3 regions of the Methylopila musalis genome follow, and region 3 is predicted to be linked to each of the others. Evidence: riboswitches for the same ligand, from Rfam matches in the RefSeq annotation. Region 3 holds a riboswitch; each other region holds the start of a gene.
The links. Region 3 has a riboswitch for cobalamin ahead of ACFQ4O_RS07195 (CbtB domain-containing protein). Riboswitches for the same ligand answer to the same signal wherever they lie in the genome.
Positions count from the first base shown of each region.

Region 1: another riboswitch for cobalamin. It lies ahead of ACFQ4O_RS08535 (TonB-dependent receptor); the one in region 3 lies ahead of ACFQ4O_RS07195 (CbtB domain-containing protein).
Region 2: another riboswitch for cobalamin. It lies ahead of ACFQ4O_RS02645 (ribonucleoside-diphosphate reductase subunit alpha); the one in region 3 lies ahead of ACFQ4O_RS07195 (CbtB domain-containing protein).

Region 1 covers NZ_JBHTMX010000057.1:1,508-6,101, reverse strand. The annotation lists gene ACFQ4O_RS08545 (ABC transporter ATP-binding protein) at 1-492, shown strand, start outside; gene ACFQ4O_RS08540 (transporter) at 630-1,481, shown strand; cobalamin riboswitch at 1,596-1,792, shown strand; gene ACFQ4O_RS08535 (TonB-dependent receptor) at 1,968-4,118, shown strand; gene ACFQ4O_RS08530 (ABC transporter ATP-binding protein) at 4,124-4,594, shown strand, end outside.
Region 2 covers NZ_JBHTMX010000008.1:18,354-22,947, reverse strand. The annotation lists gene aceA (isocitrate lyase) at 1-36, opposite strand, end outside; gene ACFQ4O_RS02650 (short-chain fatty acyl-CoA regulator family protein) at 198-1,616, shown strand; cobalamin riboswitch at 1,692-1,902, shown strand; gene ACFQ4O_RS02645 (ribonucleoside-diphosphate reductase subunit alpha) at 2,022-4,594, shown strand, end outside.
Region 3 covers NZ_JBHTMX010000041.1:15,021-19,614, forward strand. The annotation lists gene ACFQ4O_RS07185 (aspartate aminotransferase family protein) at 93-1,424, shown strand; gene ACFQ4O_RS07190 (hypothetical protein) at 1,429-1,803, shown strand; cobalamin riboswitch at 1,867-2,076, shown strand; gene ACFQ4O_RS07195 (CbtB domain-containing protein) at 2,113-2,298, shown strand; gene ACFQ4O_RS07200 (CbtA family protein) at 2,314-3,069, shown strand; gene cobU (bifunctional adenosylcobinamide kinase/adenosylcobinamide-phosphate guanylyltransferase) at 3,066-3,599, shown strand; gene cobW (cobalamin biosynthesis protein CobW) at 3,596-4,594, shown strand, end outside.

The sequences.
Region 1 (4,594 bases), on a different contig from region 3:
ATCCTGTTCGCAGGCGTCGACATCGCCCAGGAGCCGCCCCACCGCCGCGCGCGGCGAGGCCTCGGCTACGTGCCGCAGGGCCGTCAGATCTTCCCCGGCCTCACCGTGCGCGAGAACATGGCCTTCGCCGCCCGCGCGTCCGGCGCGCCGCTTAGCCTCGTGGACGAGATGATCGCCCGCTTCCCCCGGCTGCAGCCGATCGTGGACCGGGCGGGCGGCGTGCTCTCGGGCGGCGAGCAGCAGATCCTGGCGCTGGCGCGCTGCCTCTGCGCGAAGCCGTCGCTGATCCTGCTGGACGAGCCCACGGAGGGCATCCAGCCCTCGATCCGCGACGAGATCGTGGAGACGCTGCTGACGCTTCGGCGGGAGCTCGGGCTCTCGATCCTGCTGGTGGAGCAGAACCTCAAGTTCATGACCGATCTGGCCGACCGGGTCCTTCACATGGAGAAGGGCCGGCTGGCCTTCGCCGCGCCGCCCGAGGCCGCGGCCTGACGCATCCGGCGCCGGGACCGATCCGGCGCCGTCATCCAGCGCAAGAGCGGTGCGGCCGCCGGGGCCTCGTTCCGGCGGAAGGAAGCTCGCGCGCCCAACGGCCCGCTATGGCGGGCGCCCTCGGGGAGACTGACGCGATGACGATCTGCATGACCATGAAATGCGCGGCCGCGGCCGCGGCCGCCGGACTGGCGCTCGCCGCCACGCCCGCCGGCGCGGCCGGCACCTCGGCGCCGGGCTACACCACCGGCATCCCGGTCTGGGCCGTGGCGCCGGAGGGGCTCTACTACCTCAACCAGACCTATTCCGGCTTCCGGGAGGTGGGCGGCGTCGACATCCGCTCGAACTACAACACGTTCTTCTTCTTCTGGCAGACCGGCGCCAAATTTCTCGGCGCGGACATCGGCGGGATCGCCGCCCCGACCATCGCCGACATCTCGATCGAGGGCGCGGGCAGCGAGTTCGGCCTGTTCAACACCTATTTCGCGGCCCAGCTGAGCTGGGACCTCGGAAACGACCTCTATGTGGGCTACCGCCTCGGCGGCTACATCCCGCAGGGCGACACGCTCTCGCTCGACTACGGCACCATCGAGCACCGCGTCGGCGCGAGCTATCTCGGCGACGGCTGGAACCTCACCGGCAACTTCATGTTCGGCACGCCGGTGGGCGACGACCGCGACGACTTCGCGCCGAACTACGTGATCGCTGACCTCACCGCGACCAAGAAGTTCGGCAAGTTCGAGATCGGCCCGGTGGCGCATTTCTCGGCGGATGTGAGCAAGCCGGTCTCCTGGTACGGCAAGCAGTCCCAGTTCGCGATCGGCGGCCTCGTGGGCTACGACTTCGGCGGCGCCAACCTGAACGTGAAGCTGACCCGCGACGTCTATTCGAAGAATCGCGGCTTCAAGGACACGATCCTCTGGACCAACCTCAGCTTCCCGCTGTGGACCCCGGCCAAGGCCGAGGCCCCGCTGGTCGTCAAGTACTGAGGACGGGAGGGGCCCGACCGCGAGGAGCGGGCCCCTCGACCAATGGCCGCGCCGTCCACAACCAAGGACGCGGAGCCGTGACCCGAAACCGCCTTGCCTTCGGCGCCGCAGCGCCGTAATTGGGCGGGGACGGTTCCCTTCGGGGATCAAAAGGGAACGCGGTGCGGGCTTCGGCCCGAAGCCGCGGCTGCCCCCGCAACTGTAAGCGGCGAGCGCGTCGTCATCGGCCACTGGACCCTCACGGGTCTGGGAAGGCGACGAACGCGCACTGACCCGCGAGCCAGGAGACCTGCCGTCAGCCGTGTGGTTACACGCGAACGCGTCGGGCGGGGTGCACCGATGGTGGGCGAACCGTCGGGCGCGTCGAAAGGCGCGTGACGCTCGGGACGACTTCCAGTTCGCGGTGACGCGCCACTCGTCCCGCTCGGGGTCCCGATGCCTGATTCCTCACGTCTGCCGTTACGCGCCGTCCCGGCACCCTCGTCCTTGCGCGCCGCGCTGCTCGGCGCCTGCTGCGCCGCAGCCCTCGCCGCGCCGGCCCGCGCGCAAGCGCCCGACAGCCCGGTGGCGCTCGACGAGATCACCGTCAGCGGCGCGGGCGCCACGGTCGCGCCCGGCCCGAACCTGTCCGTGAAGACCAACGCCGGCAGCCGGCTTGGCCTGACGCCGCTGGAGACGCCGGCGAGCGTGGACGTGGTCTCCGGCGACGTGGTCCGCGACCGGGGCCAGTCCTCCATCGCCGAAGCCGTGACCCAGAACGCGGCCGGCTTCAGCTTCATCGGCACGCCGGGCAACGGCTTCGGCGCCTATTCGTCGCGCGGCTTCACCGGCGTGAACTCGGTCACCACGCTCTATGACGGCGTGCGGCTCTATCCGGGCCAGGGCACCGTCACTTTCCCGTTCGACACCTGGACCGTGGACCGGATCGAGGTGCTGCGCGGCCCGGCCTCGGTGCTCTACGGCGAGGGCGCCGTCGGCGGCGCCATCAACATCATCCCGAAGAAGCCCCTCACCGACGAGCGCCGCAACGAGGCCCGCATGGTGGTGGGAACGGACGGACAGGTGGGCCTCGCCGCCGGCAGCGCCGGGCCGATCAACGACAGGTTCGCCTACAGCTTCGACGTGGTCGGCAATCGCGGCGACGGCTGGATGGACCGGGGCGACCACAAGAACCTCGCCTTTTCCGGCGCGCTGAACTGGCGGCCGACGGACGAGCTCTCCGTCACCCTGACGCATGACGGCGGTCACAATCAGCCGAGCCGCTATTTCGGCACGCCGCTGAAGGGCGCCGGCAATGTGGAGACGGACTGGATCGGCGAGAACTACAACGTCCGCGACGGCGTGATCCGCTTCAACGACACCATCACCCAGCTCAAGGCGGAGTGGACGCCGAACGAGACCGTGACGCTGCGGGCGACCGCCTATTACGTCACCGCCAACCGCCTGTGGCGCAACGCCGAGGGCTACACATGGAACGCGGGGACCGGCCTGATCGACCGCTCGAGCTTCATCGCGATCAAGCAAGAGCAGGAGCAGATCGGCGCCCGCGCCGACGCCACCATCCGCACCGAGCTGTTCGGCATGGCGAACGAGGCGGTGGTCGGTTTCGACGTCAACCGGTTCGACTTCCGCCGCCTGAACAACGGCGGCTACGGCAATCCGGACCTCAACCCGTCGCTGCCGCCCACGGGCTTCGACCCGGGCGATTACGGCAGCGCGAGCCCCTACGGCAAGGACTACAAGGCGATCACCACCCAGTACTCGTTCTTCTTCGACGACCGGCTGAAGGTCACGGACACGCTCTCGCTGGTCGCGGGCCTGCGCTACGACCATCCGGAGGTGGATTATCGCAACGTCCGCACCGGCGACACGTCCAACCCGACGCTGAATTCGATCTCCTGGCGCGTCGGCGCGGTCTATGAACCGATCGAGAACCTCGCGGTCTACGCGCAGTATTCGGAGGCTGCGGACCCGGTGACGTCCATCCTCTCGCTGCCGAAGTCGCAGGCGGACTTCGCGCTCTCGAAGGGCCGGCAGGTCGAGGCCGGCGTGAAGCAGAGCCTGTGGGACGACCGCGTCGAGTGGACGCTCTCGGCGTTCTACATCGAGAAGAACGACCTTCTGTCCCGCGACGCGAACACCCCCACCATCACGCAGCAGGTGGGGCAGCAGTCCTCGCGCGGCGTCGAAGCCTCGGTCGGCGTTGAGCTTGGCCATGGCTGGCGGATCGACGCCAACGGCACGATCCTCGACGCGCGCTATGACGACTTCCGGGAGTCCGTCATGAATCCCGTTACGGGAGAACCGGAAAGCGTCAGCCGCAAGGGCAACACTCCGAACGCGGTGCCGGAAACGCTCGCCAATGTCTGGGCCACCTGGCGCTTCGCGGAAGACTGGAAGGCGCAGGCCGGCCTGCAATATGTGGGCAAGACCTACACCACGGCCGAAAACCGGTACAGCCGTCCAGGCTACGCTCTGGTGAACGCCGGGCTGCAGTGGAAGCCGACCGCTTACGCCACGCTCGATCTCCGGGTGAAGAACCTCACCGACAAGACCTACGCCTACACTGGCGGCGATTATCAGTGGTACTTCGGCGCGCCGCGCACCGCCGAAGTCGCGCTGCATCTGCGGTTCTGACCGCCGTGACGGCGCCCGTCCGGCTGGAGGTGGAGAACCTGGCGTGGGGACCTCCGGGGCGCCCGCCGGTGCTCTCGGGCGTGAGCTTCGCGCTCGCGCCCGGAGCGCGGCTCGCGGTGATCGGCCCCAACGGGTCCGGCAAATCCACGCTGCTGCGCTGCCTCTACCGGGTGAACCGCCCGACCGCCGGGGTGGTCAAGCTCGACGGCCACGACCTGTGGGCGCTTGGCCCCCGCGAGACGGCCCGGCGGGTGGCCGCCGTGCTGCAGGAGGCGCCGCCGGATTTCGCCTTCACCGTGCGGGAGATGGTGGAGGCGGGCCGCACGCCGCACGCGGGCGCCTTCGGCGATCGCGGCGGCGCGACGGTGGTGGAGGACGCCATGGCGCGCATGGAGATCGCAGGCCTCGCCGGGCGCCGCTTCGCCACGCTGTCCGGAGGCGAGAAGCAGCGCGCGCTCATCGCCCGCGCGCTGGCG
Region 2 (4,594 bases), on a different contig from region 3:
GGGCGTGTTGGGAACGAGCTTCTCGAAAGCGGTCATCGGATCTTTCCTCAGCGAAAGGCGCGCTTGCGCCGTCGTGTGACGGTCGCAATATTCACAAACGCAAACCCCGAGAAAACCACTGAAAAAGCGAAGGTTTGCGAAGTGAAATTTGCGAATTTGCGAAGTTTGCAAATTCGCGCGGCGCGAAGGACGACGCGATGCGCAAGACGTTCATGGGGGTGCGGCTCAAGCGGCTCAGAGAAGAGCGCGGCATGACGCAGGCCGCGCTCGCAGCCTCCCTCGATCTGTCGCCGAGCTACCTGAACCAGATCGAGAACAACCAGCGCCCGCTCACCGTCCCGGTGCTGCTGAAGCTCAACGGCGTGTTCGGCCTCGACGTGCAGCTCTTCGCCGAGGACGACGAGGCGCGGCTCATCGCCGACCTGCGCGAAGCGCTCGCCGACCCTGCCGCCGTCGAGACGGTGTCGACCAGCGAGCTTCGGGAGATCGCAGGCGCGATGCCGGCGGTCGGTCGCGCGATCGTCACGTTGCACCGGCGCTATCGTCACGCCGCCGAACAGGCCGAGGCGCTCGCCGCGGGGCTGTCGCCGGGAGCCGAAGCGGCAGGCCTCGCGCCCCTTACCCCTTACGAGCAGGTCCGCGACTTCTTCTACGCCCGGCACAACCATTTCGGCGAGCTCGATGAGGCGGCCGAGCGCCTCGCGGGCGAGCTCGGCGCATTCGGGGCCAGCGCTGCGGGGCGGCTGACCGATCTGCTCGAGCGCCGCCACGGCGTGCGGGTCGTCGTGGCGGACGAAGCCGACGATCGAGCCGACGCCAAGCTGTTCCGTCGCAGCTCCGACGCGCTCCATCTGTCGAGCCGGATGCGTCCGGGCCAGATTGCGTTTCAGATCGCGACGCAGCTCGCCTACTTCGAGCAGGGCGAGGCGATTGACCGGCTGGCCGACGAGGCCGCGCAGGGAAGCGCCGAGACGCGGTCGCTGGCCCGGATCGGGCTCGCGCATCACTACGCCGGGGCGCTGCTCATGCCCTATCGCCCCTTCCTCCACGCCGCGGAGACCGGGCGCTACGACATCGAGGCGCTCGCCGAGCGCTACGGCGTCGGCTTCGAGACGATCTGCCATCGCCTTTCGACCCTGCAGCGCCCGAACGCGCGCGGCGTGCCGTTCGTGTTCATCCGCGTCGATCGCGCCGGCAACATCTCGAAGCGTCAGTCGGCGACCGACTTCCACTTCTCGCGCGTCGGCGGCGCCTGCCCGCTCTGGAACGTCTACGAGGCGTTCGCCCAGCCCGGACGCATCCTGACGCAGGTCGCGCAGATGCCGGACGGGCGCTCCTACCTCTGGGTCGCCCGGACGGTCGAACGTTCGGCGGGACGGTACGGCGCCATCCGCAAGAGCTTCGCGGTGGGACTCGGTTGCGACCTCCGCCATGCGGAGCGGCTCGTCTATTCGAAAGGCCTCGACCTGTCCGATCCCGGGGCCGCGACCCCGATCGGCGCCGGCTGCAAAGTGTGCGAACGTCCACGCTGCCCCCAGAGGGCCTTTCCGCCGGTCGGAAGAAAGCTCGTCATCGACGAGGCCAGCCGCAGCGTGGCGCCATACGCCTCGGGCTGAGCCTGTCCGCTCCGGGCTCCGTGGGGACATTGGGGATAACCGCATCGGCGGATTGACGCTTGCAGGCGCTCAGACCCAATATCTAGTCGTCGAGGTTCTCCCAAGTCGCAAGATGCGGGAGCTAAGAGGGAAGCCGGTGAGCCTTCGGGCGATGCCGGCGCTGCCCCCGCAACTGTAAGCGGCGAGCCAAGGTCCACCGAACGTCACTGGGGCGAGAGCCTCGGGAAGACAGGACCGACGGCGCTGACCCGCGAGCCAGGAGACCTGCCCCGACCGAATGAAACGTCCTCGGGCGGGGTGTCCCGGTGGATCGCTTGCGGTCGGCCGTCCCGCCTGTCGGGAACCCTCACGACCTCTCGCGTCCGCGTGGCCTCGTCCCCAACAGGTTTTCGGGGTCTGAAGCCGATGTCTCTCTCCATCTCCCAGGATCGCGCCGCCACCGGCGCGCCGGTCTTCACCGACGCCGAGCGGCCCGGAAAGGTCGCCGCGCCCGCGTTCCACGTCATCCGCCGCAACGGTTCGGTGACGCCGTTCGACGGCTCCAAGATCGCGGTCGCGGTGACCAAGGCGTTCCTGGCCGTCGAGGGCTCCGGGGCCGCCGCCTCGCGGCGCGTCCATGAGGCGGTAGAGGCGCTCACAGCCGACGTTGTCGCGACGCTCACCCGGCGCGCCGACGCCGACCGCGCGCTGCACATTGAGGACATCCAGGATCAGGTCGAGCTCGCGCTGATGCGCGGCGGCCACCAGAAGGTCGCCCGCGCCTATGTGCTCTATCGTGAGGCTCGGGCCGAGGCCCGGCGCGCAAAGGCCGCGCCTGCCGAAACCGCGACGCCCTCGCTCCATGTTCGCCACGCCGACGGTTCGATGGTCCCGCTCGACGAACGCCGTCTGGCGCTGATCATCGCCGAGGCCTGCGAAGGCCTTGAGGGCGTCTCCACCGAGGCGGTCGCGGCCGAGACCCGCCGCAATCTCTATGACGGCGTCTCGCCGACAGAGCTGCAGCAGGCGCCCGTGATGGCGGCCCGCACGCTGGTCGAGACCGAGCCGAACTACGCCTATGTCAGCGCGCGCCTGCTGCTCGACATGCTGCGGACCGAGGGCCTGTCGGCGGTCCATGGCCGCGCGATCTCGGCCACGCAGGCCGACATGGCCGAGGCCTATCCCGACTACTTCCCGGCCTTTATCAAGGCGGGCGTCGCCGCCGGGCTGATCGACGCCGAACTTGAGCGCTTCGACCTCGCCCGGCTCGCCGCCGCGCTGAAGCCCGAGCGCGACCTCGACTTCCAGTTCCTCGGTCTCCAGACGCTCTACGACCGCTACTTCCTGCACACGGGCGGACAGCGCATCGAGCTGCCGCAGGCATTTTTCATGCGCGTCGCCATGGGCCTTTCGCTCCGCGAGATCGACCGCGAGGCGCGCGCGATCGAGTTCTACGACCTGCTGTCGAGCTTCGACTTCATGGCCTCCACCCCGACCCTGTTCAACTCGGGCACGACGCGCCCGCAGCTTTCCTCCTGCTTCCTGACCACGATCGCCGACGACCTCGACGGCATCTTCAAGGGCGTGAAGGACAACGCGCTGCTCGCGAAGTATTCCGGCGGCCTCGGCAACGACTGGAGCCGCGTGCGCGGCCTCGGCGCGCACATCAAGGGAACCAACGGCGAGAGCCAGGGCGTGGTGCCGTTCCTGAAAGTCGCGAACGACACCGCGATCGCGGTCAATCAGGGCGGCAAGCGCAAGGGCGCGGTCTGCGCCTACCTCGAGACCTGGCACGTCGACATCGAGGAATTCCTCGATCTCCGCAAGAACACCGGCGACGACCGCCGCCGCACCCACGACATGAACACCGCGAACTGGGTTCCGGACCTCTTCCTCGAGCGTGTCGAGGCGGATGGCCAATGGACACTGTTCTCGCCCGATGAGACGCCGGACCTGCATGATCTCTACGGCCCGGCGTTCAAGGCTGCCTACGAGGCCTACGAGGCCAAGGCCGCCCGCGGCGAGCTCAAGGTCCACAAGTCGATGCGGGCGCTTGACCTGTGGCGGCGCATGCTCACCATGCTGTTCGAGACCGGGCACCCCTGGATCACCTTCAAGGACCCCTGCAACATCCGCTCGCCGCAGGGCCATGTCGGCGTGGTGCATTCCTCGAACCTCTGCACCGAGATCACGCTCAACACCTCGGACGACGAGGTCGCGGTCTGCAATCTGGGCTCCGTGAACCTCGCGGCGCACGTCACCGCCGAGGGCCTCGACGTCGTCAAGCTCGCGCGCACGATCGCGACCGCGATGCGGATGCTGGACAATGTCGTCGACATCAACTTCTACACGATCCCCGAGGCGCGCCGCTCGAACCTGCGCCACCGCCCGGTCGGGCTCGGCATCATGGGTTTTGAGGACGCGCTGCAGACGCTGCGCATTCCTTACGCCTCCGACGAGGCGGTGCGCTTCGCCGACCAGAGCATGGAGGCGCTGAGCTTCCACGCCATCTCGGCCTCGGTCGACCTTGCGGCCGAGCGCGGCCGCTATCCGAGCTTCGAGGGCTCGCTCTGGTCAAAAGGGATCCTGCCGATCGACTCGATCGAGCTGCTGTCGGACGCCCGCGGCGGCCTCGAGATGGACCGTTCGGCGACGCTCGACTGGGAGCCGCTGCGCGAGCGGGTCAGGACCGTCGGCACGCGCAACTCCAACTGCATGGCGATCGCCCCGACCGCGACGATCTCAAACATCTGCGGCGTGTCGCAGTCGATCGAGCCCGCCTACCAGAACCTCTTCGTCAAATCGAACATGTCGGGCGACTTCACGGTCGTGAACGCGGCGCTCGTCCGCGACCTGAAGGCCCGCGGCCTCTGGGACGAGGTGATGGTCTCTGACCTGAAATATTTCGACGGCAGCCTCTCGGCGATCGACCGCGTGCCGGGCGAATTGAAAGCCCTCTACGCCACCGCGTTCGAGATCGAATCCTCCTGGCTGATCGA
Region 3 (4,594 bases):
ATCGGGAACGGGGTTTCCCCGCCTTGACCTGCCGACGGCGCCCGCCCAACGTGGCGCCGCACGCCCCCTAGCAACAGCCGGACCTTACTCTCATGCCCGCGAGCGCCGCGCCTGCGCCGACCAACAATCTCGACGCCTTCTGGATGCCGTTCACGCCGAACCGGCAGTACAAGGCGGCGCCGCGCATGCTGGTGAGCGCCAAGGACATGCACTACCGCGCCGCCGACGGCCACGAGGTGCTCGACGGCGCCGCAGGCCTCTGGTGCGTCAACGCGGGCCACGGCCGCGAGAAGATCGTGGAGGCGGTGCGGGCGCAGGTCGCCGAGCTCGACTTCGCGCCGAACTTCAACATGGGCCACCCCAAGGCGTTCGAATTCGCAAGCCGCCTCACCGCGCTCGCGCCCAAGGGCCTCGACCGTGTGTTCTTCACCAATTCCGGTTCGGAATCGGTCGACACCGCGCTCAAGATCGCCCTCGCCTACCACCGCGCCCGGGGCGACGCCGGCCGCACCCGGCTGATCGGACGCGAGCGCGGCTATCACGGCGTCGGCTTCGGCGGCCTTTCGGTCGGCGGCATGGTGGCGAACCGCAAGGCGTTCGGCCTCGGCCTCAACGGCGTCGACCACCTGCGCCACACTCATGACCCCGCCCGCAACGGCTTCTCCCGCGGCCTGCCCGAGCACGGCGCGGAGCTCGCCGACGATCTGGAGCGGCTGGTGGCGCTGCACGACGCCTCCACCATCGCGGCCGTGATCGTGGAGCCGGTCGCCGGCTCCACCGGCGTGCTGCCGCCGCCGAAGGGCTATCTGGAGCGGCTGCGCGCCATCTGCGACCGCCACGGCATCCTGCTCATCTTCGACGAGGTCATCACCGGCTTCGGCCGGCTCGGCGCCGCCTTCGCCTCCGAGCTGTTCGGCGTGACGCCGGACATCATCACCACCGCCAAGGCCGTCACCAACGGCGTCGTGCCCATGGGCGCGGTGTTCGCCTCGTCGAAGATCTACGACGCCTTCATGAGCGGCCCGGAGCATGTGATCGAGCTGTTCCACGGCTACACCTATTCCGGCCACCCCATGGCCTGCGCCGCCGGCCTCGCCACCCTCGACATCTACCAGGAGGAGGGCCTGTTCGAGCGCGCCGCCGTCATGGGCGAGCGTCTCGCCGACGGGCTGCACGCGCTGAAGGGCCTGCCGCACGTGATCGACGTCCGCACCGTCGGCCTCGTGGGCGCGGTGGAGCTGGAGCCGATCGAGGGCGCGCCGACCAGACGCGCCTACGCCGCCTTCACCAAGGCCTTCGACGACGGCCTGCTGCTCCGCACCACCGGCGACACCATCGCGTTGTCGCCGCCGCTCATCATCTCCGAAGCGCAGGTGGACGAGCTGGTCGGCAAGCTCGCGGACGTGCTGAAAGCGATCGACTGACGCCATGACCATCCCGCCAAAACCGCCCGCGCCCCAGGACGAGCGTCCGCTTAGCCGCGCCGCCTTCTTCGGCTGGGGCCTCGGCTTCATCGCCCTGATCGCGCTGTCCGTGGTCGGCCTCGGCCACAGCCCGCAGATTCGCGGCGCCGCCAACCTGCAATACTGGGTGGTGGTGGCGCTGGTGGGCGCGGCGGTGGCCGCCGCAACGCTGGCGCTGGCCCGCTCCGAGGCCGCGAGCCGCGTCGGCGATCTGGCGCACCGCGTCGGCGTCGCGCTCGGAGGCGCCGGGCTTGCGCTGTTCCTGTGGGAGGCGGTGGCGGTCGGCCGCGGCCTTTCGCCCTCTCCGGTCGGCATCGCCGCGCGTCTTCTCGGCTATTGAGCCGCCGCCTTCGACCAAGGCGCCCGTCGCACGCCGTTGTGAGCGGGCGCCGCGTCTGCTAAGCCTCGAACCGTTCGCTTCGGCTCCTTCGGGACCAGAGGGAATCCGGTGGGGGGAGCCGCGCAATCGCGCGTTCCCCGAGTCCGGAGCTGCCCCCGCAACTGTGAGCGGCGAGCGGCGCGCCAGTTCCGCCACTGGGCCTTCGGGTCCGGGAAGGCCGGCGCGTCGCGGCGACCCGCAAGCCAGGAGACCTGCCGCGGCGCCCACGCCAACGCCCTCGGTGGGAGGGCAAGAAAAGGCCGTAAGCTCATGTCGCACGCCGACTTCCGCACCTCCGCCTCCTCCGCCGCGCTGACCTCGTCGCGCGCGGTCTCGATCGTCGCCGCGTTCCTGTTCGGCGTCGTCATCATCGGCGGCGTGGGCTTCGCCCAGATGGCCGTGGCGCACAACGCGGCGCACGACCATCGGCATTCGATCGGCTTTCCCTGCCACTGAGGCGGAGCCGACATCGTGAATCTGTTCCGCACCATCGTTCTGGTGGCGGCGCTGGTGGGGCTCGGCTCCGGCCTTGTGCTGACCGTCGTCCAGCATTTCAGCGTCCAGCCGCTCATCGTTCAGGCCGAGGCGTTCGAATCCCAGCGCTCCGAAGCGCCCGCGCCCCATGACCACGCCGCGTCCGGCGAGCACGATCATCTCGCCGCCGCGAAAGCCGACCTCGCCGCGCAGGAGGCCCACGACGCGGCCCATGCGCACGACCCCGAAGCCTGGGAGCCCGCCGACGGGATCGAGCGCTTCGGCTGGACCCTCGTCGCCAACGTGCTGAGCGCGGTCGGCTTCGCGCTGCTGCTCGTGTCCGCAAGCGAGCTCAAGGGCGGGCTGGCCTCGTGGCGCGAGGGGCTGTTCTGGGGCCTCGCCGGCTTCGCCGCCTTCACGCTCGCGCCCTCCGTCGGCCTGCCGCCGGAAGCGCCCGGCGTCACCGGCGCGGCGCTGGAGGCCCGCCAGATCTGGTGGATCGGCACGGTGGCCGCCACCGCGCTCGGTCTGGCGCTGCTCGCCTTCGGCCGCTCGCCCGTGCTCGCGATCCTCGCGGTGGCGCTGATCGCCGCGCCGCACGTGATCGGCGCGCCCCATGCCCCGGAGCCGCCGGCGATCCCGCGCAAGCTGGAGCACGACTTCGTGGTCGCGGTGATCGTGACCGGCTTCGTGTTCTGGTCGGCCCTCGGGGCGCTCGCCGGCGCGCTGCGCCAGCGCTTCGGCGGGGCGTGACCGCCCGGCTGGCGCTGGTCCTCGGGGGAGCGCGCTCGGGCAAGAGCCGCTTCGCCGAAGGCCTCGCCGCAGCCTCGGGGCGCGACCTCGTCTATGTGGCGACGGCGCAGGCTTACGACGATGAGATGCGCGACCGCATCGCCCGTCACCAGCTCGACCGCGCCGACCGCCGCTGGCGCACGGTGGAGGCGCCTCTGCGTCTCCCCGAGACGATCCGGGCGGAGGCCGCGCCCGGCCGCGTCCTGCTGGTGGACTGCCTCACCTTGTGGCTCAGCAACGTGATGCTGGCCGACCACGACGTGGAGCAGGACGCGGACGGACTGCTGGCGAGCCTCGCTCAGGCGCAAGGCCCCGTCGTCCTGGTCTCCAACGAGGTGGGCTACGGCGTCGTGCCCGACAACGCGCTGGCCCGCGCGTTCCGCGATCATCAGGGCCGGCTGAACCAGCGCGTGGCGGCGGTCTCGGACCGCGTGACGCTGGTGGCGGCCGGCCTGCCTCTCGATCTCAAGCTCCCGAAGGAGCCCTCATGACCGCCCCCCAGAAGATTCCCGCGACCGTCGTTACCGGCTTCCTCGGCGCCGGCAAGACCACCCTCATCCGCCATCTGCTGCAGAACGCCGGCGGCCGGAAGATCGCACTGATCGTGAACGAGTTCGGCGACGTCGGCATCGACGGCGACGTGCTGAAGGCCTGCGGCAGCGAGGCCTGCCGCGAGGAGGACATCGTCGAGCTCGCCAACGGCTGCATCTGCTGCACCGTCGCCGACGACTTCATCCCCACCATGGAGAAGATCCTCTCGCGGGCCGAGGCGCCGGACCATATCGTGATCGAGACCTCGGGCCTCGCGCTGCCGCAGCCGCTGGTGCGCGCCTTCCGCTGGCCGGAGATCGCGACCCGCGTGACCGTGGACGGCGTCGTCACCGTGGTGGACGGCCCCGCCGTGCGCGACGGCCGCTTCGCCCATGACGAGGCGGCGGTCGCCGCCCAGCGGGAGGCGGACCCGAACCTCGACCACGAGGACCCGATCGAGGAGCTGTTCGAGGACCAGGTGCGCTCCGCCGACCTGATCGTGCTGCACAAGGCCGACCTGCTCGCCGACGGCGACGTGGAGGCGATCCGGGCGCAGGTGCTGGAGCACGCGAGCGAGGGCGTGCGCGTGGTCGCCGCCGCCAACGGCGCGATCTCCGCCGACGTGCTGCTCGGCATCGCCTCCGGGGTCGAGGACAAGATCGACGGCCGCCCCACCACCCACGAGATGGAGGGCGAGGTTCAGCACGACCACGACGACTTCGTGAGCTTCATCGCCGAGACGCCCGAGGCCGCCGACGCGGACGAGCTCGCGGCGCGGGTGCGCACGGTGCTGGAGACCCACGACGTGCTGCGCCTCAAGGGTTTCGCGCCCGTGACGGGCAAGGCCGCCCGGCTGGTGGTGCAGGCGGTCGGCCCCCGCGTGGACGCCTATTTCGACCGCCCGTGGAAGGACGGCGAGGCCCGGCAAGGCCGTCTGGTGGTGATCGCCGAGAAG